DNA from 4 places in the Shewanella sp. Koi 1 genome. Region 2 is predicted to be linked to each of the others. Evidence: predicted binding sites of a transcription regulator. Region 2 holds the regulator's gene; each other region holds the start of a gene.
What was found. Region 2 encodes sigma-54, which starts transcription at its own class of promoters, with help from an activator protein. Its sites were predicted from a motif close to GTTGGCACGNNNNTNGNNT; they were not measured.

Region 1 (5,764 bases), 620 kb from region 2:
TGAGCTTTGCAATCAATAGCCACTGGGCAAGCGGCACAATTGGGTTTGCTGCGAGTACAAATGCTGGCACCAATATCCATCATGGCTTGGTTATATTTTTGAATATCCTGCTCTGGCGTTAACTGCTCGGTTAATTGCCAGAGTTGTTCTTCCACAGGTTTTTGACCGGGCCAGCCAGCAATCGCGCCATGTCTTGCTAATACGCGTTTAACATTGCCATCGAGGATCGGATGATGTTGCCCAAGTGATAGGGATAACACTGCACCTGCTGTCGAGCGGCCAATACCTGGCAGCGCCAACACTTGCTCAAAGTCTGTTGGAAATTGCCCCTGATACAAATCGCGAACCATCTTAGCGGCTTTATGTAGATTGCGAGCCCTAGCGTAATAACCAAGCCCAGTCCAATGATGCAATACTTCATCATCCGGCGCGTTAGCTAGGGCTAACACATCGGGGAAACGTGCCATAAAACGCTGGTAATAGGGGATAACAGTCGCTACCTGAGTTTGTTGCAACATAATCTCAGAAACCCATACGCGATATGGGGTTTTATCTTGCTGCCAAGGGAGGGTTTTACGACCGTGGTTGTCGTACCAATTAACTATACGTGTAGCAAAGGAGGCTGTAGATTTCATCGGCGCAGTGTAGCGGGAGATTGGTTGGCAAACAAGTAACACCCCATCGAAAAATCGGCCTAGATTCGCTCTCTAGGATAATCTTGTTATACTTCGCCTCCATTAGTGCTTGCACTGTAAGTTGAACTTTGGATAATGCCCTTCTTTTTAGATGGTGTTGTCCACGAGACGAGGCAAAAATGAGCGAAGTCACTACCGCTGAATTTAATGAAGAAGGCAAGTATCTGCGTAAGATCAGAAGCTTTGTCCTAAGAGAAGGTCGTTTGACTAAAGGTCAAGCGCAAGCCATTGAGACTCAGTGGCCAACAATGGGCTTAGATTACAGCCCAACACCATTAAACCTGACCGAAGTGTTTGGTCGCGAAGCCGATACCGTACTGGAAATTGGTTTCGGCATGGGCGCCTCTTTAGTACAAATGGCACAAGAAGCCCCAGAACAGAATTTTATCGGTATTGAAGTCCATAAGCCTGGCGTGGGTTCATGCTTAAGTGACGCTGCCGCTGCTGGGGTGACTAATCTTCGCGTGTATCACCATGATGCAATGGAAGTGTTAGAATATGCTATCGCCGATGGCAGTCTTGCTCGCGTGCAATTGTTCTTCCCCGATCCTTGGCATAAAAAGCGCCACCATAAGCGCCGTATCGTGCAGGCGGAGTTTGCTGAGCTTATCCGCCGCAAACTAAAGATTGGCGGCGTGTTCCATATGGCGACCGACTGGGAAAACTACAGCGAACATATGCTGGAAGTGATGAATGCGGCCAATGGTTACAAAAACCAATCCGCCGATGGTACCGTGGTGCCGCGCCCAGAACATCGCCCACTGACTAAATTTGAAGCCCGCGGTCATCGCCTCGGCCATGGCGTGTGGGATCTGATGTTTGAGCGTATCGCTTAACATCTTTTATGGATTTTATTTTTTTAACACAACGGGGAAAATCACTATGGCAAAGAATCGTAGCCGTCGTTTACGTAAGAAAATGCGCGTTGATGAATTCCAAGAGTTAGGTTTTGACATTACTTGGACCTTCGATGCATCTGTCTCTGAAGCCGATATTGATGCAACAGTCGATAAGTTTATCGATGAAGTCATTGAAGCCCGTAAGTTAGGTTTCCACGGCGGTGGTCATATCGAGTGGGAAGGTATTATTGCTACCCAAACTATCGGTAAGTGCACCGAAGAAGATGTTGCTGCAGTGAAGGCTTTCTGGGCGGGTCAAAAAGTGACTCAACTTGAAGTTAGCGATCTGTACGATATCTGGTGGAGTTAATGCCAGAACAGGCGTTATTAGAGGAAGTGGTCGACAAAGTTCGGCCCTTGCTCGGCCAAGGAAAGGTTGCTAATTACATCCCTGCGCTCGCCAATGTTGATGCTGGTAAATTGGGTATTGCCGTGACCACAATTGACGGTGAAACCATAGGCGCAGGCGATTACCTTGAGCCATTTTCAATTCAAAGTATTTCTAAAGTTTTCAGCTTAACCTTAGCGCTAACTTTATATGAAGAAACCGAAATTTGGAGCCGCGTCGGTAAAGAACCCTCGGGACACTCCTTCAATTCGTTAGTCCAAGTTGAACTCGAGCGGGGTAAACCTCGCAATCCCTTTATTAATGCTGGCGCGTTAGTTATCGCTGACTTATTGCAGAGCCGTTTAGGGGCGCCTAAGCATCGGATGTTGGAGTTGGTCAGGGCGCTGAGTCAAAACGATAAAGTCTGCTTCGACAAGCAAGTGGCTGATTCTGAATATCAGCATAGTGCTCGCAATGCGGCCATCGCTTATCTAATGAAATCCTTCGGTAATTTTCAAGGCGATGTCGATACAGTGCTGCGCACTTATTTTCATTATTGCGCCTTAAAAATGAATTGCGCCGACCTATCGCGGGCGATGTTGTATTTAGCTAACCGTGGTAAAACCTTAGATGGCACTGAACTTATTTCGCAGGTGCAGACTCGGCAATTAAATGCACTGTTAGCAACTTCTGGCTTATATGACGGCGCAGGTGAGTTTGCCTATCGTGTTGGTATGCCTGGTAAAAGCGGTGTTGGCGGCGGCATTATTGCGGTGATCCCCGGGGAGCTCTCGGTCTGCGTTTGGTCACCCGAATTAGACAATCAAGGTAACTCCCTCGCGGGGACAGCGATGCTTGAGCATCTCAGCCAGCGTCTCGGACGTTCAATCTTCTGATTTAACTCTTTTATTAGCACTGTTAGGCTAAATATTAGTGAAATTTACTAATCTGCTCTCGGTGCTAATTTTTATAACTTCATAATAATCATGTTGTTACAAAGTTGGCACATCTTCTGCTATTCATCTTTTAGCACGTTAGCTTAGTCGTATTCCTCAGATTAAAGGATGAACAACAATGAAGATAAATACACTATTAACCGGAGTGGCATTATCGGGTGTTATTTTAGGCGCTTCTGGCTTGCAATCAGCACAAGCGAAAACCGAGCCGCAAATCGATGAGCGCTGTGAGGTTTCCCTTAATTATGATGTGAGAGTCGAACCGAAAAAATTAGTGATGAGCGAGAAGGGTGCTGAGAAGTATCGCATCGAGGTCGACAAGTTATACGTTGAAGGCAAGCAGGTCACCTTAACCGACAAACAGAAAAAGCTCGTGAGCCAGTATGCCGATGAGGTGTCGACTCAGGTTCCTGAAGTCATTGAATTAGTGAATGAAGCCGTTGCATTGGCCTCTCAAGCTGTGAGTATGGCCTTAACACCACTGATGGGCGATGCCGCTGGCGCTAAGTTTGATGAGATGATGGCGGGCGTGCAGAAGCGTGTTGATACCGTAGCCTACAAGCAGGGCGATAGTTTTTACCTTGGTGCGACTGAAGAGTCGATGCAAAACACCTTTAACGACGAATTTGATAAGGAAATGGAGCAAATCGTGCAAAACTCCATTGGCACTCTAATGATGAATATCGGCAGCCAAATCCTTGCGGGCGACGGTGAATCCTTCGAAGCTAAGATGGACGCATTCTCACAAAAAATGGATAGATTGGGCGATGATATTGAGCAGCAAATTGAATCCCAATCTAAGGGGATTGAAGCGAAAGCCGACCGTTTATGTGACCGTTTTGAAAACCTGCTGGTGCTTGAGAATCAACTGCGTAAAGAAGTGCCAGAGTTAGCACCCTATGTGTTGACTCAAAACACTCACCATGAATTACGTGAATAGTGATCTGCAGAGTAGCTTAAAACCTACACTGGTTGGAGTCAGGTAATGCCGAGCTAACTGACACCATAAATACAGTGATATAAATGAAAAAGCCCCAGTACGTTAAGTGTCTGGGGCTTTTTCTTGATTCATTTTAGCCAAGCGGAATGATATTAATCTGATTGCTTGCGGCTATTTACTATGGAATATTACATTCTAAAGACTAATGTTTGGTATACTCTTAAAATATAATGAAAAGCTGGCAATTCAGTCAGATAGAACACTCTACTTTAGCGGACTTTTTCGGGCTAAATCTCTACAACGAACCCAATTGCTGTGAGATATTAAGGCATTGAGGGATGCTTCAAGGCATTTGTGCTGCATTCCTATGCTATTCCGAAAGTTAATATCACTGTCGAAACTGCTTAAGGCGACTTTCCATGTTAGAACTGTTAGAACCTATTGCGATTTTTACTCATGTGGCCAGAGCTGGTAGTTTTAGTGCCGCCGCAAGAAGGCTTGGGATCTCTAAATCTAAGGTCAGTACGCAGGTAGCCGATCTCGAACATAGACTCGGTGTTCAACTGATCCAGCGTACCACTCGAAGCTTAAGTCTGACTGAAGCTGGACATTTGTTATATCTGCAAGGTGAAGAGTTGCTTCGCGATGCCGAACAGGCCATTGCTAGCGTGCATAACTTAAACGATGCCACCCGCGGCGTGTTAAAGGTGGGGATTTCCCAGTCCTTTGGTGCTATGCATATCATTCCCGCGCTGCCATCATTTATGGCAAAACATCCTGAGCTCGAGCTGCAAGTCAGCTTATTAGATCATAAGGTGGATGTAGTCAGCGAAGGTTTAGACCTATTGTTAACTATGTCTGAGCAGCTTCCCTTGGGTATGGTGGCGCGCCCTTTAATGAAGTGTCAGTTCCTACTCGTTGCCTCGCCTGATTATATTGCTAAACATGGTGAACCGTCGCGTCCAGAACAATTAGTCGACCATAACTGCTTGGTGTATCAAGGTGAGTGGCATGAGCACAGCATGTGGCAGTTTAAAAAGGGCGATGATTACTGTGAGATAGGTGTCTCTGGTAACTTTAGAGTGGATAATGCTCCCGCTTTAAAATCAGCTGCGATCAGTGGCTTAGGAGTTGTCTATCTTGCCAGTTACTTGATGGAAGATGAAATCGCTAAGGGCACCTTAGTGCCGCTGCTGAGGGATTGGCAACTGACTCATCATTTACCGCTACAGGCTGTTTACCCACGTCGTAAACACTTAGCGCCTAAGGTGAGTGCCTTCATTGAGTTTATTAAAGACCACATTGGTAATCCGCCTTATTGGGATATTCCCTATGCGGAACTCTTCAGTGAACGTCAGTAATTTTGGAAACATTGTTCTTAAAATGCGTTTAATGAGTTTTGAGCGAGTTTGGTAGTTTTTAGATTCTATTAAAATCAATCTGTTATGTGATTTTTGGTTTGTATTTTAGTTTGGTTTTTTAGGGTTCTCTAAAACAGCTTTTTAGTGAGTGTATTGAAGTCTGTTCTTAAATGAATACAATGGTTGCCAGATGATTCGGAATGACCTGAGTCCTACACTTTTATTGGAAATGACCCCTTTCGATATCAGCGTACAGGTTGGCAGCAATGCAGTTTCGGATCACAGCCAGCAGAAGTTTGCGAACTAAAACAATGTTGGCTTTTAAACCATCATCCTAGTTTTTGGTTTACCTCAGCTCATTAGGCTGAGGTAATTTTTTTCTGATGGTTGAGTGCGGAAAACGAGTTTTGTCTCTCTGTACCCTAAAGTCACACCGAGTGTTAAGTGTTTAATACATCAAATATAGTGACCCACAGTGAGATAGGGTTTTATGACCAAGCCGGTGATAAATCCAATAAAAAAGCCACTTGATAGTGGCTTTTTTATTGGCTGCGATTTAACGATGTTATTCGCAACGGCGTTCAA
Region 2 (5,764 bases):
GATCTCAACACTATGATAATGACCTCTGACCGCATCATTTACGTCACAGGGAAAGATTTTAATATTCAAGGGCAAGGCCTTTATGCCGACCTTAACGCGCAGGAAGTGCAATTGACCAGTCAGGTAGTAGGAACCTATGAAGCAAAATAACATATTACTTGCCGGCCTAATGCTAATCACCAGCATGAGCGCCTTCGCCAAGGTTGGTGACTTACAGCAAGAAGTGAAAATTAAAGCCGTTAGCCAAACTGCGGACATTAAAAACAACCAGATCATTTTCTTCGGTCCGGTTGAAGTCACCCAAGGCTCGATTAAAATCCATGCGGATCAACTACGTGCATTTTCTGCCGAAGGGGAAAACAGCAAGATTTTAGTGGCAACCGGTAATCCTGCGACTTATAGCCAGATCCTCGACGATGGACGCCCAGCTTCGGCGAGCGCGAAAGAAATTCGCTACGAAATGGCGACCCGCACCCTAACTTTGACGGGCTCTGCCAGCCTAGACCAAGCGGGTAGCCAAGTGACGGGTAACCTCATCCGTTACGATATTATTCAGCAAAAATTGATCGCTGAGAGCACGGGTAGCGGTGATGATCGCGTGATTACCATTATTCAACCTGACAACTATCAGGAAGAGATCAAGAACCAGCCCGCGGACAAACCTGTGAAAAAACAGGACTCTAAATGACCCAAATCACCTTAAAAGCACAGAATCTCGCTAAGAGTTATAAGAGTCGTCAGGTTGTGAAAGATGTCAGCCTGACGGTGAAAACGGGTCAAGTCGTCGGCCTACTCGGCCCAAACGGCGCGGGTAAAACCACCACCTTTTATATGGTCGTGGGCTTAGTCAAAAGCGATAAAGGCCATATCTTTATCGACGATGATGATTTAACCGCCGATCCCATGCACCTGCGCGCCCGCAAAGGCATTGGTTACCTGCCACAGGAAGCCAGTATCTTTCGCAAGCTGACCGTGCACGACAATATCATGGCGGTACTGCAAACCCGTAAAGAGCTCAATCGCGATCAACGCGAAGAAGAGCTGGAACATCTGCTCGAAGAGTTCCATATCACCCATATCCGAGACAGCCAAGGCATGTCGTTATCGGGCGGTGAACGTCGCCGCGTCGAAATTGCCCGCGCTTTAGCGGCCAATCCAAAGTTTATTCTGCTCGATGAACCCTTCGCCGGTGTCGACCCGATTTCGGTTATCGATATCAAGAAAATCATCGAACAACTCAAGAGCCGAGGCCTTGGGGTACTGATCACAGACCACAATGTGCGCGAGACCTTAGACGTCTGTGAACATGCTTACATTGTCAGTCACGGAAACCTGATTGCCGAAGGAACTCCCGCAGAGATCTTAGACAATCAGCAAGTTAGGGCTGTGTACTTAGGTGAACAATTCAGGCTATAGTTACTTAAACAGAGCCAATTAGCCTTGAATTTTGGCTTATAAGCGCCATCGATATGATAACAAGCGGCCTAAATTCAAAATAATAACGTAGGGATCAGCGGTAACATGAAAGCGTCACTCCAGCTCAAACTGGGTCAACAGTTAACCATGACGCCACAACTCCAACAGGCCATTCGTCTGTTGCAATTGTCGTCATTGGAACTGCAGCAAGAGATCCAGCAAGCCTTAGACTCTAATCCTCTTCTCGAGCTGGAAGAGGAGCAATTCGACGCGCCTACCGAACGTAAGCAAGATATCGCCGATACCGACTTTAGCGAAACAACGGCCCTGCCACAGGAACAAGACAATTCCACCGTGGACATTGCCGAGTCGTTGACCAAAGAATCCCTGCCCGAAGAACTGCCCATGGATACTACTTGGGATGAAGTTTTTACCGCCTCGCCAAACTCAGGTTCTGGCGCCAGCCGTGAAGATGACATGCCCTTCCAAGGGGAAACCAGTGAAGGCCTGTACGAGCATTTAGAATGGCAGAAAAACCTCACGCCCTTCTCTGAAACCGATTTAGCCATCGCCACCGCGATTATTGATGCCATCGACGATCAAGGTTATCTCACTCAAAGTACTGAAGATATCCTCGAGGCCATGGGCAATCCTGAGATAGAACTGGATGAAGTCGAAGCCGTACTTAAGCGTATTCAACACTTCGATCCCGTTGGTGTCGCCGCAAGGGATTTAAGCGAATGTCTGCTTATCCAACTCTCCCATTTTTCGCCGGATACCCCACACCTCGAAAACGCCCGCATGTTGATCAAAGATCATTTAGATCTGATCGCCGCCCGCGACTTTAGGTTGTTGATGCGTAAGACCAAACTTAAAGAGGACGAGTTAAGGGACAGCATAGCGCTGATCCAAACCTTAAACCCTCGCCCCGGTTTGCTCATCACCCCTGTTGATGAAGAATATGTCATCCCCGATGTGTCGGTATCGAAGAAAAACGGTCGCTGGGTGGTCGAGTTAAATCCAGATTGCATGCCAAAAATCAATGTTAATCAGCAATATGCAGCCATGGCGCGCAGCACCAAAAGCCAAGCCGATAGCCAATTTATCCGCGGGCATCTGCAAGAAGCCAAGTGGTTTATCAAAAGCCTTGAAAGCCGTAACGAAACACTGCTCAAGGTGGCAAACTGCATAGTGCAATATCAACAGGGCTTCTTCGAATACGGTGAAGAAGCCATGAAACCTATGGTCCTGAACGATATCGCTGAGGCGGTAGAAATGCATGAGTCCACCATTTCACGGGTGACGACACAAAAATACATGCATACCCCAAAGGGACTTTTTGAACTAAAATATTTCTTCTCAAGCCACGTCGGGACTGATGATGGCGGTGAGTGCTCATCCACGGCAATCAGAGCCTTCATTAAGAAACTGGTTGCAGCGGAAAACCAGAAAAAACCATTAAGCGACAGCAAGATGGCACAGCTTCTGGCAGAACAGGGAATTAACGTTGCGCGCAGAACCATTGCGAAGTACCGAGAAGCGATGCTTATTCCCCCTTCCAATCAGCGTAAAAGTTTATAGCCTAAAGTGGAAATCGGAGGACGTTTATATGCAAATAAACCTGAGTGGACACCATATCGAGATTACTGAATCGTTACGGGCTTATGTTGAGGAAAAGTTTTCAAAACTTGAACGTCATTTCGAACAGATCAATAATGTGCACGTTGTGCTCAATGTTGAGAAAATGCAACAAATTGCCGAAGCGAGAATCAACCTCACCGGTGGTGAAGTCTTCGCGACTTCAGAGCATGCAGATATGTATGCTGCCATAGACGTCCTGATCGACAAGCTTGATCGTCAGGTTATTAAACACAAAGAGAAGTTAACAAAACACTAGCAATGGAACTTCGTACCATACTGCGGCCGGAATGCACGACCTGCGCCACTCCGGGCAGTAAGAAAAAGGTACTGGAACTTATCAGCGACTTAGCCGCTGCCCAGTACCCCACCCTCTCATCTCAAGAGATCTTCGAAAGCCTAGTGGCGCGCGAAAAGATGGGGAGCACAGGTATAGGTAACGGCATCGCCATTCCACATGGTCGATTAACCGATATAACACAACCCATAGCCATATTGGTGAAATGTGAGGAGCCGATAGCCTTTGATGCTATCGATAAACAACCTGTCGACATTTTATTTGCGCTGCTGGTGCCTGCTGACCAATGTCAACAGCACTTAAGCACTTTGTCCTGCATGGCTGAAAAGCTCAGCGACAAACAAATATTGAAGCAATTGCGCAAGACGCATGATGAAACGGAACTCTATCAGGTAATCACTGGATGAAACTGGTCATAGTGTCAGGGCGCTCAGGCTCAGGCAAATCGGTCGCACTAAGAGTGCTTGAAGATCTCGGCTATTATTGTGTCGATAATCTTCCGTTGCCGCTGATTGGCAGCTTACTCGAACAGCTCAAGGGCAGTAACGATCTCGTCGCCATCAGCGTTGACGTGCGTAACCTGCCGGAGCAAGACAAGGTACTCGTCAAACAGCTCGCAAGCCTGCCAGAGGGCACTGAACTTACCAGCTTCTTCTTAAATTCCAGCGATAAAGTACTGCTAAAGCGCTACAGCGAGACTCGGCGCTTACATCCCTTATCTAAGAGCCGAGTATCACTGCAAGAAGCCATCAAACTTGAAGGCAAATTGCTCGAGCCCCTGTCACAGCAGATGGATCACTACATAGATACCTCAAATCTGAATATCTATGAACTCAGCGACCAAGTACGGCAAATCCTGCTTGGCAGTGTCGATAAGGAACTGGTGATCAACTTCGAGTCCTTCGGTTTTAAGCATGGTATGCCAACCGAAGCCGACTTTATGTTTGATGTGCGCTTTTTACCCAATCCCCATTGGGAACCCGAGCTGCGCCCTCTCACCGGCTTAGATGAACCCGTTGCCGAGTTTTTAAATCGCCAGCCGCTGGTTAACAAGTTCATCTGGCAAATTGAGAATTTACTCGAGACTTGGTTGCCCCACTTAGAGCGTAATAACCGCAGCTATCTGACCATCGCCATCGGCTGTACCGGCGGTCAACACAGATCGGTTTACGTGGCCGAGCAACTGGCTAAACGCTTTAGCAACGGTAAACACAAAGTGAATGCCCGCCACCGAGAGTTAAGCCATGCCAAAGCTTGAGCGCCAAATCACCATCTGCAATAAACTCGGCTTACATGCCCGCGCTGCGACAAAGCTCGTGGTGTTGGCCTCAGAGTTTGATGCCAGCATTACGCTGATCCAAGGTGAAAAACAAGCCTCTGCCGCCAGTGTTTTAGGGCTACTCATGCTGGAAACGGGTATGGGTAAAACCATTACCCTGATTGCCGAAGGCCCAGATGCGGAGCCTGCGCTCAATGCCATTTGCGCGCTTATCGACGCGAAGTTCGACGAAGCCTGCTAATTGCCTCGACATCTCATCTCGATGCCCCCTACCGTTATTCAGTACCCTGTTTGGTTTTGATTTCAGCACCTTATACCAGTAAAACACATTTGTGACTCGACGCCCTCCCGTGCGCTCAATTACAATATACTGCTGCGCTTTGGCTTAAGTCCTCAACAGCCAAACGCCCCATCCACGTCGCCACCTTGGAGGAAACATGCCTGTAGAAGCTTCAGACAGCTTACAAGTCGAACAACGTCTCGACCAACTGAGCCATGCCCTCAATAGCGGTATGTTTGTGCATGTCAGGCAAATGCTGCAAAACATGGCGGCGTCGGATATAGCATTGATTTTAGAGTCCTCGCCCCCTAAAGCGCGGCAAGTGCTATGGCAACTTATCGATCAAGATCAGCTCGGGGATATTCTCGATGAACTCAGTGAAGAGCTAAAAGATCCGTTGATCCGCGCCATGAGCCCTGAACGGGTCGCCAAGGCGACCGCCAGTATGGATACGGACGATCTCGCTTATATCCTGCGAAGCTTGCCGGATACCGTCTATAAGCAAGTATTGCAGTCTATGAGCCTGCAAAACCGCCAGCGGGTGGAGCAAGCGCTCTCCTACCCCGATGAAACCGCGGGCAGCCTAATGAATACAGATACTGTGACCTTAAGGCCCGATGTGAATATCGATGTGGTACTGCGTTATTTGCGCCAACGGGGCAATCTGCCCGATACCACTGACACCTTATACGTGGTGGATAAGCATGATCGCGTACTCGGCGGGGTCAAACTTGCGGATCTGCTCACCTGCGATCCCAATACTCATATCAGTAGCATTATCGATACCGATATCGAGAGCATTCCCGTGGGCATGTCCGACAGCGAAGTAGCGCAGCTGTTCGAGCGCCATGAC
Region 3 (5,764 bases), 2.5 Mb from region 2:
TAACCGCTGTATTACGGCTGCTTATCCGCGCAGCCTTAGCAACATAAGGAAATCCCATGTTTAAAAAACTGCTGGCCTCTGTCGGTATCGGTGGTGCGACGGTCGATACCCAATTAGATGATAATCGACTGCTGCCAGGTCAAATCTTTAATGCCACTATCGTCGTTAAAGGCGGTAATGTGCCGCAGCAGATCTCCGGCCTCGACTTAGCCCTAATGACTAAGGTGAAAGTGAGTAGCGATAACGGCGACTATTTTAAGAACCATCGTTTGGCGAGCTGGCGCTTAACTGAGTCCTTTGAAATTCAAGCGGGTGAAATTCGTGAGATCCCGTTTTCAGGTAAATTGCACCCCGAAACCCCTTTTACTCAGCTCCCTGTGCGCAATAATCAATCCCAGGTATGGTTACAAACGGGAGTGGACATAGATACCGCGCTCGACCCTAGCGATATCGATGCGCTGGTTATTATGCCAACGGCGATTGCCGAGCATGTGTTAAAGGCGATGGAGGGCCTTGGTTTTGTGTTGGTGAAAGCCGATGTGGAGCAAGGTTTCCTCAATACGCGCGCCTTTCGTTCCACTTCGGGTTGTTACCAAGAGCTAGAGTTTAAGCCGCGCAATATGGGCTTTAATCGTTTGCGTGAGATAGAGGTTTCTCTGGTGTGCGATGCCGAGCAAACCCATGTATTGCTTGAGCTTGACCGCGCATTCCGTGGCGATGGTTACTTGTATTTCAGCCTGCCAAACAATGCCACGTTGAGCCAAGTGCAAGAAATTTTTAGCGCGAATTTGGGTTAAGTGCGGGTACAGTTTAAGTTCTGAGCTTGGTTGAATAGCTTACAACGGATAATAAAAAAGCCCTGATTATTCAGGGCTTTTTGCTGCAAGTTGATTACTGTCTTGCTAAGCGGTGGCTCTCGCCTGGGTGCTCAAAATCACTGCGGTAAGGGTTAATGTCTAAGCCGCCGCGACGGGTATAGCGGGCGTAAACGGTTAACTTAGTGCAGTGGCAGTAATGTTTTAAATCGACAAAAATCCGCTCGACACACTGCTCATGGAACTCGTTATGCTGACGGAACGAAATCAAATAGCGCAGTAACTTTTCGCGATCGATTTTTGGCCCTTGATAACGGATCATCACACTGCCCCAATCGGGTTGAGAGGTAATTAAGCAGTTTGATTTCAATAGATTAGAATTGAGTGTCTCAGCGACAATCTGTTTTTCATCTGTGCTGTTTTCAAGATAATCAGGATTAAAATCATAATCACTGACTTCAATATCCAGATCGTCAATGCAAGTGCCTGGCAGTTCGACGACACGTTGAATTCCAAAACTTTTAGGCTCAATAATCTTAACGTTAACATCGCCTTGGGCACATTCACTTAGATCTTTAACTAAGGTTTTTTGCACCGCATCGATATTGTCGAACTTGGTTTGATTAAAACTGTTTAAATACAGTTTGAAGGATTTTGACTCGATCAGATTTTGGCTTGCATGACTTAGCTGAATGTCGGCGATAGCCACCATAGGTTTACCCTTGGCATTTAGCCAAGACAGCTCATAGGCCGTCCAGATATCGGCTCCGTGGAAAGGTAAACTCTCCGCAGTCAGGTTGATAGCGTTACGGTTAAGTGAGCGAGGAACCCCTTGCAGCAGCGATGCATCATACTCGGCTTGGTAATCAGTAGCTTTACCTAAAGTTAAGCTCGCAAGTTCTTTTGCATCACTATAGGGATCGTGATTCTGTGTCATCAATACTGTTTCCATGTCAAAATAGGCGCACATTATACCCGAAATTGGATTGTGCTTAAGTGTCTTGTCTGCCTGCTCTCGATAAATTTTTGCAAAACTATCATCAGTCTTACCTATCAACTTTAGGCGAATTACCGCGATATTACCCGCGAGGTGAGCCATCTTTGTGCATTCAAGGAGAGTTTGATGAATCATCCGATGAGGCGGTGAGCTGGTTACCTGTTAAACGTGAACAAGTAGGCAGCTTTGCGAATGTTGAGCATGCACTTGAACTTAAATTATGGCCTGATATCAATTACTTCTATGGTGAGTATTTTGCGGCGCCCGTGCTATTTGATTCACCATGGGGCACAGGAGAATTACTACAGGTATGGAACGAGGCGGATTTTGACGCGTTGCAGCAAAATATTATCGGTCACTTAATGATGAAGCAAAAACTTAAGCAACCGCCCACCTGGTTTATTGGTTTGCTTGATGAGGGCGATAAGATGCTAACGGTGGATAATGCCGATGGTAGTGTATGGGTGGAAATCCCCGGCGAGCTTCCCTCTACCCAATTGGCGCCGAGTTTAGCGGCGTTTATTGAGGCGTTATCGCCACGTATCGCGCCGCCCGTGAAACATGAAGAATTGCCTATGCCAGCGCTCGAGCATCCTGGGATTTTTGCCAGCTTTAAACGTATGTGGCACAACCTGATTGGTAAGCGTTAAGCGCGTTGAAATGCAGCAAGGCCTAAACATAGTAAACTCGACATGCATATCTAGCCTGTCGAGTTTACGCTTCAATAAGGCAAGGCTATTGATGGTCCCAAGACAAGTTAGACACTATGCGGCAAGGTTCGCAGCGAAAGTGAAACATATCCAATAATGGCTCATCGAGCTTCCAGGTGTGACTGCCACAACGCGGGCAGGGGCGTGCCAGCTCAGATTGCAGATCCTGCCCCCCGACACGATACAAATAATAGTAAGTGGGAATTTTAGTAAGGTATTCGATTCGACCGCGTAAATCCCAACCTCGTCTAAATAAATCACTGTTTGGGCTCGATAATTCTTCTAGCGCTGCAAACTCTGCCTTAGTGGCGGCCGCCATTTGTAACTCATCACAGGCTTGCCACTCGGTTTGCCAGCGGATAACTCGCTTATGATCGCCATTAAAGGTCGCAGGGATTTGATACAGCGGAATAGGCAATAAGTTATCACCACTACGCAGGGGGGAACACATATGCACATAGCTAGTGTAGAGCAACTGCCAGCTGGGTGGCTCAGTGTTACTGACCTCAGAATTAATATCCTGACCGATAAACTTTTCACGTGGCGCCAGTAGTTTAGCCTCGGTTAATTCCGCCAGCGCTTTTTTCACCCAAGGGCTGTGGTAACGATGGGCCAAACTGTTTTTTTCCGGCGTGAGTAGGCGTACTCGAAATTCGCCCTCATTAAAGGCTACGGCAAATTCGCGGCCGAGGATTTGGCCATTAGCGCGATAGGCTTCGAGTAATTGATTGATGGCACGTTCTGCCGCACTGATGGTGGTATCGGCAAAGCATTCAAAGCGCAATTCGGTGACAAACATTAAGCGGATTTTCCTTGGGATTCGAGTTGACTGACACGTTGTTTCAGCTCGATAAGTTCATTTCTGAGTTGCATGATCTCGTTGTTTTTTAACGCGAGGGCCTGTTCAATGCCTTGTTGCAACTGGGCTAACTGTTGCGCCAATGTGGCGACTGTGAGTGGCGAAGCATCGGTGGTATGTGTTTCTTCAATCACGGGCTGTGATTGGGCCGCTAAACGTTCCCGCTCGGCTTTAGGTATCGATTTAAATTGCTGTAATCCTTGGATTAATATCGGCATAGGGATTTTGTTACCGACACGGCTTTTTATCAGGGCAAGGCTTGGTGTTTTACCGCTGGCTTCGAGTGCGCAGGCTGCTGCTAACACTTGGTCAATGGGACTCATAATAAGTGAAATTCCTTAATGTATATCGTGTTTTTCACTAACTTACTGTGATGTGGTTATTTTAGTTTTTATAAATCAATGTATTGCTGTTTGGCATTGATTTTGCTTTTTAACAATTTTTATAACAAGTACACAGGAAGTCATAATATGAACGCAAATATTAATCGCAAACTCATCGCGGTCACGTTTTTAGGGTTAGCAAGCTTAGGTCTTAGCGGTTGTGTGGTCAATGTCGGCGATGGTGAATCTAAGTGGGATAGCAGCGAATCTTGGGAAAAAACACAGGATAAAAACCGCACTAATCTGACTAAGCTCAGCCTTGGCATGAGCAAAGACCAAGTGATGACGCTAATGGGAGCAGCAGACTTTAGCGAGTCCTATTTACAACAAAGCGCAGGACAAGCAGACAAAGAAGTGTTGGTCCTCTTTTATCGCACTCAGCACTCCCATAGCGATGGTAAAACCACTAAGGATGAATGTACGCCAATCGTCTTAAGTAACAGTGTGTTAGTCGGTTGGGGCGACACCGCCTACAGCAAAATTTAACAACTCAACGCAACTCGCCATGAAGTGATTCAGTGTCAGCCCTAAGCCATTAGGGCTTTCTTAATTGCACATCGAGCTGCTCGATAAGTTCGGTCCACTGGGCATCGGCCTCTAATGCCTCGGTCAGAAAACTCTTTTGCGCCTGCGTCCAAAATGGCGCTTCGGTTAAGTGTGTCTCTGGGGGAAGTTGATGGGTCGCAATAAACTGCCCTATGGCTTGAGCTTGATTGGCTAATCCCAACTGTTCAAATAGATGACTCAAATCGACTGGCGTTGTATCCATGCTCGCATCCTCTCTGTGTGTCTTTATTTAGGGTATGCAACTCACTGAAAAATGCAATCTATGATTAAAATTTGCACTTTTTAGTTTCCTTGATACAGTGATAATTACTCCTAAGAGTGTGATCTAAATCAAGGAATTCTAATAATGGACAATAATACCTTGGATGAGTGCCGTGCAGTTTATCTCACCGCCGAAGATTTACGCCTCGCCGCTTCGATTCTCTACAACGCCTATCATGACGATCCTTTCTTTGTGGATGCTTTATCCACTTCAGACAAATTCGCCTACGAACAAAAATTACGTGCCGCAATCCGTGAAGAGTTGAATGCGCTCTGGCAGGAGAAGCAAGCCTTAATCGGGCTGTTTGACCAAACACGCTTAGTCGGTGTTGCCTGTGTGGTCACTCAGGAAGTGCCCCTCGGGGAGGGCCGCTATTGGCACTGGCGACTCAAGATGTTGCTTGGTACGGGCTGGCAATCGACTCAGGCGATGATGAAGAAAGAATCGAGCATCGTCGAGCTGCTACCGAGCGAGCACTGCGGGATCCTACAATTTATCGCCCTTGCGCCCAATGAGCAGGGAAAGGGGTTAGGTCATCAACTTGTGCAAGCCGTAGTAAGTTGGTGCGATGAGCAGCCCGAACTTGAGGGGATTGGGGTCTTTACTACTCAAGAAGCCCATAGCCAGTTATTTATGCAACATGATTTTGTTTCCCTAGGAGAATTGAGCATTGGCAATGTAGCCGGACAATTACTTTTTTACACGGGCCAACAAGATGAATGAACCTTACCGCTCCTTCGCTGAGTTTTACCCTTTTTACCTCTCACAGCACCAGGACTTAAGCTGCAGGCGATTGCACTTTATTGGCAGTTTTTTAGTGCTCCTGTTATTCGTCGCTGCGCTGTTTTTCACAAATGGTTGGCTTTTACTGTTTATCCCCCTAGTGGGATATGGTTTTGCTTGGGTGGGACACTTTGTGTTTGAGCATAATCGCCCCGCGACATTCCAATATCCCTTGTACAGTTTGATGGGGGATTGGGTGATGTTTGCACAAATTCTCACCGGTAAGTTGAAGTGCTAATTGTCCCTCACCAGTGAGAAGCTGACACCCGTGTGAGAGATCGCTTACAAAGCCTGTAGGATAAAATGTTTTCTTACTGACTGTTTTGTAATCACAGCTTTTAAAGTGTATTTAAAATCATGGTGTTATGTTTTAATAAAGCTTGGTTGT
Region 4 (5,764 bases), 3.3 Mb from region 2:
GGCAAGGTTATGAGTGCACTCAGAATGCCCCCAAGCAAACAGGTGCGTCTGAGTTGTCCAGTGGAATCAAAGAATAAGCGCATTGTTCACTCCTTGTGGTATCAGCATGGCAGTCGAAGACCCATAAAAAAAGCAGAGCACTTGGCTCTGCTTTACTATCCTCTTATCCCTTAGAGGCATCAAGTGATATCAATACCTGTTAGCCTGCACTTTTGACAGTCACAAACTCTGGGTAAGCGTCGATACCACAGTCAGATGCATCCATACCGTTATATTCTTCTTCCTCAGAAACACGGATGCCCATAGTCATCTTCAGTACAAACCACACCGCAAACGACGCGCTAAATACCCATGCGAAGATTATCGCTGCGCCAGTTAATTGCGCTGTGATAGTGGCGTCGGCATTTGATAAGGGTACACACATCAAACCGAGGAAACCCGCAACGCCGTGCACAGAAATCGCGCCCACTGGGTCGTCGATCTTGATTCTGTCCAGACCCACGATAGAGAACACCACTAAACCACCAGCAACCACACCAATCACCCCTGCCATCAGCAGCGAAGGCGACAGCGGATCGGCAGTAATCGCCACTAAGCCTGCCAGAATGCCGTTTAAGATCATAGTTAAGTCCGCTTTACCCCAAATCATTTTGCACACAACTAGGGCAGAGATAGCACCAAAAGCGGCCGCGGTGTTGGTGTTCACGAAGACTTTAGCGACAGAGCTAGCGTTGGCCGCATCTGAAACCATTAATTGTGAGCCACCGTTGAAACCAAACCAGCCCATCCACAGGATAAACATCCCTAAGGTTGCCATTGGTAGGTTAGAGCCTGGAATCGGATTCACTTGGCCGTTAGGGCCGTATTTGCCCTTACGAGCACCGAGCAATAACACCCCAGCGATAGCCGCCGCAGCACCTGTCATATGCACAATACCGCTACCCGCAAAGTCCACAAAACCTAAGCTAGAGATAAAGCCTTTACCCCAAGTCCAGTAGCCTTCAACAGGATAGATAATGCCTGTCATCACCACGGAGAAGAACAGGAAAGCCCATAACTTCATCCGCTCCGCCACGGCGCCAGAGACAATCGACATCGCCGTTGCCACAAACACCACTTGGAAGAAGAAGTCAGATTCTAAGGCATGGTTTGCATCTTCGGCTTGTGAGCCAATCAGCGTACCGAGTGAAGGCAACCAACCGCCTTCGGCATTGTCGACGTACATAATGTTGTAGCCAACCAATAGGTACATCACACAGGCAATCGCGTATAACACCACGTTTTTAGTTAAAATTTCGGTGGTGTTTTTAGAGCGCACTAGGCCGGCTTCGAGCATGGCAAAACCCGCCGCCATCCACATAACCAAAGCGCCTGAAATCAAAAAATAAAAGGTGTCGAGTGCAAAGCGCAGTTCAGAGACTGTCACGCCTAATTTTGTTAGTTCTTCCATCTTCCGCCCCCTATAGCGCTTCAGTGTCGAGTTCACCCGTACGAATACGGATGGCATGTTCTAAGTCGATAACGAAAATCTTTCCGTCACCAATTTTTCCCGTATGAGCCGCACTGGTAATCGCCTCAATCAGCATGTCGAGATTTTCTGCTTTAGTGGCAATTTCTAGTTTTACTTTTGGCAAAAAATCCACCTGATACTCGGCGCCACGATACAACTCCGTGTGCCCCTTTTGACGGCCAAAACCTTTAACCTCGGTCACCGTCATCCCCTCAATACCAATACCGGCGATAGCTTCACGGACATCATCCAATTTAAATGGCTTGATGATAGCGCTGACTAGTTTCATCCTGACCTCCAAAAAACGCGATTGTTATTAACTTGTAGCCAAGATAATTCAATCATCAGGCCAGAATTTTAATTTATTGATTTAAAAGAAATAAAAAAGATTAGTCAGGAATAGTTCGATTAAAAATGCACCAGACTTGTGCAAGCGTGGGGGCGACGCACTCTTTTAGTGAGCAATTTAAGTGCACGCCATATTCGACCTTTGCCCTATTGGTGAGGCTGCCCAATTAGGGTTTACTAACAGTGCAAAAAACACACAATTCACAAAATAAGCAGAGCAATCGCTAAACGATGCCTTTATCCACCCGCGCAGAAGGAACGCCCGATGTTAAAACCCGAAGAATGTGTACTCGTTATCGTCGATGTGCAGGGAAAGCTTGCTCAGATCATGGATAACTCAGCCAAGCTTCATCAGCAGTTGAGTACACTTATCCAAGGTGCACAGCTGTTTGAAATCCCCATCCTCTGGCTCGAGCAATTGCCCGCCAAACTTGGCTCGACCACCGAAGAGTTAAAATCCTTGCTCGAAAGAACTGGCTCGCCCATTGCCAAGCAGCACTTTAGCGGTTGGTATTGTGATGAATTTGCCAATGCACTCACGAAATCTCGACGCAAACAGGTGTTGCTTGCGGGGATAGAAACCCACGTCTGCGTGTACCAAACTTGCCGGGATCTGCTCGACCAACACTACTCTGTGCATCTTGTCGCTGATGCGGTGTCTTCCCGCAGCGTTGACAATAAACAGCTGGGCATTCAAATGATGACCGCCAAGGGAGCCACTCTCACCAATGTGGAGTCACTGTTATTTGAACTGCAACACGAAGCCCAAGGCGACCGATTTAAGGCGCTGATTAAGTTGATTAAATAAGGCTGATTAAATGAGACGAGAAGAGAGCTTATTCAAGCTCTCTTTAGTATTCAAAACGCGGCGACACAAACGGCGTAGTTAGCACTATTGGCATAACTGCGCGAACTATAGCCGCTGGGGGCAACAGAGATAATGCCGGCCACGAATTCGGTCTCATTGACAGTGCTAGACCAAGAGTCAATCGTCGAACTCCACTGCGCACGTTGATAGGCTGCACGACTCTCGCCGTACCCATAGAGAGTGTTTAACTCCTGCTCTGTTGGCCTGCGCCAATTGTCTTTACCTGCAAACTCGAGTGAAGCCATTTTTTGGCACCAGCGGTCAAACTGTCCATCGACACCAATCTTGGCCTCATTGCCCTTGGCCGCTTCGGTGCCGGGTAAGATGACCCCTTTACCGTCCTGACGAAACAGGGCATATTCGCCTCGGCTCGGGCCAAATACAAACTCCTCCTGTACGTTAAACGTCATCGCATAGCTATCGCCACGGTTGTTGGCATCATCTTGTTCAAGATAACCCAAGGCATTCATCACGGCGATGGAGGGCGAACTGCTAAACCATTTCGTCTGGCGATCGCTTTTATCGTAAAGCGCTTTGATTTTTAGGCAGTTGGTTGATGCTAGGGTGCGGTCGTTATTATCGAGGCCGCCATCAAAGCTGGTATCGATTGGCGTCCCTTCGACGTGGCCACACAGGGGAATTTGCTCTTTTGGGCGACATTCTGTCAGTAAAAACAACAGCACTATGGCACTGCTGAATATGGCGATTTTAGTGGGATTAATCATGACAACAAACCTTAATCCAGTGGTGGTAAAAAGACAGTTACAGACAAGCTTGATGGCATTCGCTTCAGGGAATTAGCCTTAAGCGAATGGCCAATTAAGCTATAACGCCTTAATCACAGGCTCCTGCACCAGTAATTGGTCGTTCTTGTAAACCAACAGCTCACCTATGGGTCTTTCTTCGGCGCTGAGCACAATCACATCGCAAACATAGAGATAGGGACCGCTTTTAAACTGGAAGGAATGATTGCCGCCGTTACCATCGAGGACTAACTTCCCCTTTTTGAGGACTAAATCAGGTTTCTCGCTCAGGGATTTACCCTTTGCCCAAGCGGCATAACGGTATTGCTGACGATCGAGGGCATCGACACGTATGATAAATCGCTCGGTTTCCCACGCCAGCTCAGGGCTAGCAAACTCGCGCACACTCTCGTGTAACATCGCTTTTTGCTGGGCGATCAGTTCATCCCTTAGCTTAGCTTCCTCTGGGCTTTGATAATTAATGCCCGAGATTTTGCCATCGAAATCCAACCAGACACTGCCGTGGTCGAGCATAATGCCGCGCCAGCCCATAGTCTCCCAGTTGTTCTCTGTGGTCGAATTGGCGATTTGACTCAGCAACTTGCTATCAAAGACTTGCTGAAATCTCGTCAGCAATTGTTGTGGATTTTGCACATCGGGGAGCGGGTATTCCCGCTGGAGGGGATAAGAAATTTGCTCGGCAATCGCCTGACGATCACCCGCCTTGGCCGCATCAATCAAGGCTTGCACCTGCGGCACGTACTCCGCCTCTAGGGCAGCCAAAGCCTGTGGCGTTGCGCTAAGACTCCCCAGCAACAAACCCGTATAAAGCCCTAAACGCGAGAGTCGATTAATCGCTGAAAAAACTTGAAAAAACGGGCGACTAGACATGATTTTTTCCTTTAAAGTCAAAAACATCCAAATTAAGACTTCGCAAGGATACCATAGCTAAGAAGGGATAAACACACATAATCCCCCCAAGCTTATGTGCTGTAAGCCGCATCACAGCCCCACAGTCACCCCGTTAGGCCAGCAGCAAATTAGACACTATCGCTACCGCCACCGACATAAAGATCAACCCAATCACCCCATCGATGATAGGTGTGAGTCGTTGCAGCTTTTGCTGTACCTTGGCTTTTGAGAGCATCAGCGCCAGAAAGCCAAACCAGAGCAGTGACAACACAAATAACATCAACGCGGCGGCGAATTTAGTCACCGGAGTCACGCTCGGGGTGATCAGGGCAGAGAATAGGGTTAAGAAAAACACTAAGGCTTTAGGATTCAATAAATTGGTATAAAGCCCTCGCATAAACCCCTGTTTAGGTGATAAGGCGTTTACCGCGCCCGCCGTAGGCATATCAAGGCTGGTTTCCGAGGTTGTTGTAAATACAGAGGGATCTGTGCCCTCGCCGTTTAATACGGTTTTGGGTTTACTGAAAAAGGCGACCGCAGCCTTAAGCGCGCCAAATCCCATCCACGCCAAATACGAAGCGCCTAGCAATTGCACTAAGAGATACAAGCTATGGGAGCTTTTAATCACTAAGCTGACGCCAGTTAAACTCAAAATGGTATGGGCTAAAATCGCTACCGATATTCCCGCCGCCGTGGCAATTGCGGTGTTTCGCGGCTGCGAGGTAGCAATCTTCACCATAATGGCGAAATCCGGCCCGGGGCTGACTAAGGCTACGCAGTGAATAACGGCTAAGGTGACTAACAGGGATACATCCATCAATAGGGCTCCGCAAATACATGTAAGAACGCCAGTATGCCCAAGCCTGCAGCACCTGCATTGTAAGAAATTGCACGCGGCTAATTTACCTTAAAGCATGCGCCGCTGAAATTGGACGGGTGAGAGTAAAAAGGCCTGCTTAAACGCCTTATTTAGATGACTCTGGTCGAAAAAGCCTAACTGCTGCGCCACATCTGCCACCAGTGCGCCATGGGTTAAGGACTTTTTCGCTAACTCTAATCGCACCCGCTTTAGATAGGCATGGGGTGTCATCCCGGTCGCCAGTTTAAATTGGCGTAAAAACTGAAACTTACTCAGGTTAACCTCATCGGCCAACGCCTCAAGTTGAGTGTTTTGCCACGGCTCATCATGAATTTTCTGTTTGATGCGATTTAACTGCTGCCATGATAACCCCCTATCCTGCCGTAAATTCAGCATTCCCGTGGGATGGCGCATCAATAACAACTGCATAAAATTCAACAGGTGCGACTCGGCCGCCAGCTCAGAGCATTGGCCTTGGATGAGTACATCATGCAACTGGATAAAGTATTGATATAACGCGGGGT

Region 1: a site for sigma-54 is predicted at 2,922-2,940, ahead of ACUZ8J_RS15000 (YggN family protein). Genes of this name have one in related genera too.
Region 3: a site for sigma-54 is predicted at 3,794-3,812, ahead of ACUZ8J_RS06860 (DUF3192 domain-containing protein). Genes of this name have one in related genera too.
Region 4: a site for sigma-54 is predicted at 1,846-1,864, ahead of ACUZ8J_RS03350 (P-II family nitrogen regulator). Genes of this name have one in related genera too.

Annotation. Positions count from the first base shown of each region.
Region 1 covers NZ_JBREJM010000001.1:3,399,116-3,404,879, reverse strand. The annotation lists gene mutY (A/G-specific adenine glycosylase) at 1-635, opposite strand, end outside; gene trmB (tRNA (guanosine(46)-N7)-methyltransferase TrmB) at 815-1,531, shown strand; gene ACUZ8J_RS15010 (YggL family protein) at 1,578-1,904, shown strand; gene glsB (glutaminase B) at 1,904-2,818, shown strand; gene ACUZ8J_RS15000 (YggN family protein) at 2,997-3,818, shown strand; gene ACUZ8J_RS14995 (LysR family transcriptional regulator) at 4,238-5,179, shown strand.
Region 2 covers NZ_JBREJM010000001.1:4,019,067-4,024,830, forward strand. The annotation lists gene lptC (LPS export ABC transporter periplasmic protein LptC) at 1-150, shown strand, start outside; gene lptA (lipopolysaccharide transport periplasmic protein LptA) at 137-688, shown strand; gene lptB (LPS export ABC transporter ATP-binding protein) at 685-1,416, shown strand; gene ACUZ8J_RS17775 (RNA polymerase factor sigma-54) at 1,522-2,997, shown strand; gene hpf (ribosome hibernation promoting factor) at 3,026-3,313, shown strand; gene ptsN (PTS IIA-like nitrogen regulatory protein PtsN) at 3,316-3,759, shown strand; gene rapZ (RNase adapter RapZ) at 3,756-4,610, shown strand; gene ACUZ8J_RS17795 (HPr family phosphocarrier protein) at 4,597-4,872, shown strand; gene mgtE (magnesium transporter) at 5,069-5,764, shown strand, end outside.
Region 3 covers NZ_JBREJM010000001.1:1,559,634-1,565,397, forward strand. The annotation lists gene ACUZ8J_RS06835 (sporulation protein) at 57-797, shown strand; gene queF (NADPH-dependent 7-cyano-7-deazaguanine reductase QueF) at 892-1,752, opposite strand; gene syd (SecY-interacting protein) at 1,812-2,462, shown strand; gene ACUZ8J_RS06850 (Zn-ribbon-containing protein) at 2,548-3,321, opposite strand; gene ACUZ8J_RS06855 (hypothetical protein) at 3,321-3,704, opposite strand; gene ACUZ8J_RS06860 (DUF3192 domain-containing protein) at 3,852-4,250, shown strand; gene ACUZ8J_RS06865 (DUF2789 domain-containing protein) at 4,300-4,533, opposite strand; gene ACUZ8J_RS06870 (GNAT family N-acetyltransferase) at 4,678-5,316, shown strand; gene ACUZ8J_RS06875 (Mpo1-like protein) at 5,309-5,614, shown strand.
Region 4 covers NZ_JBREJM010000001.1:733,918-739,681, reverse strand. The annotation lists gene ACUZ8J_RS03360 (hypothetical protein) at 1-83, opposite strand, end outside; gene ACUZ8J_RS03355 (ammonium transporter) at 200-1,450, opposite strand; gene ACUZ8J_RS03350 (P-II family nitrogen regulator) at 1,461-1,799, opposite strand; gene ACUZ8J_RS03345 (hydrolase) at 2,124-2,666, shown strand; gene ACUZ8J_RS03340 (Lcl domain-containing protein) at 2,717-3,451, opposite strand; gene ACUZ8J_RS03335 (hypothetical protein) at 3,551-4,360, opposite strand; gene ACUZ8J_RS03330 (LysE family translocator) at 4,494-5,198, opposite strand; gene ACUZ8J_RS03325 (AraC family transcriptional regulator) at 5,289-5,764, opposite strand, start outside.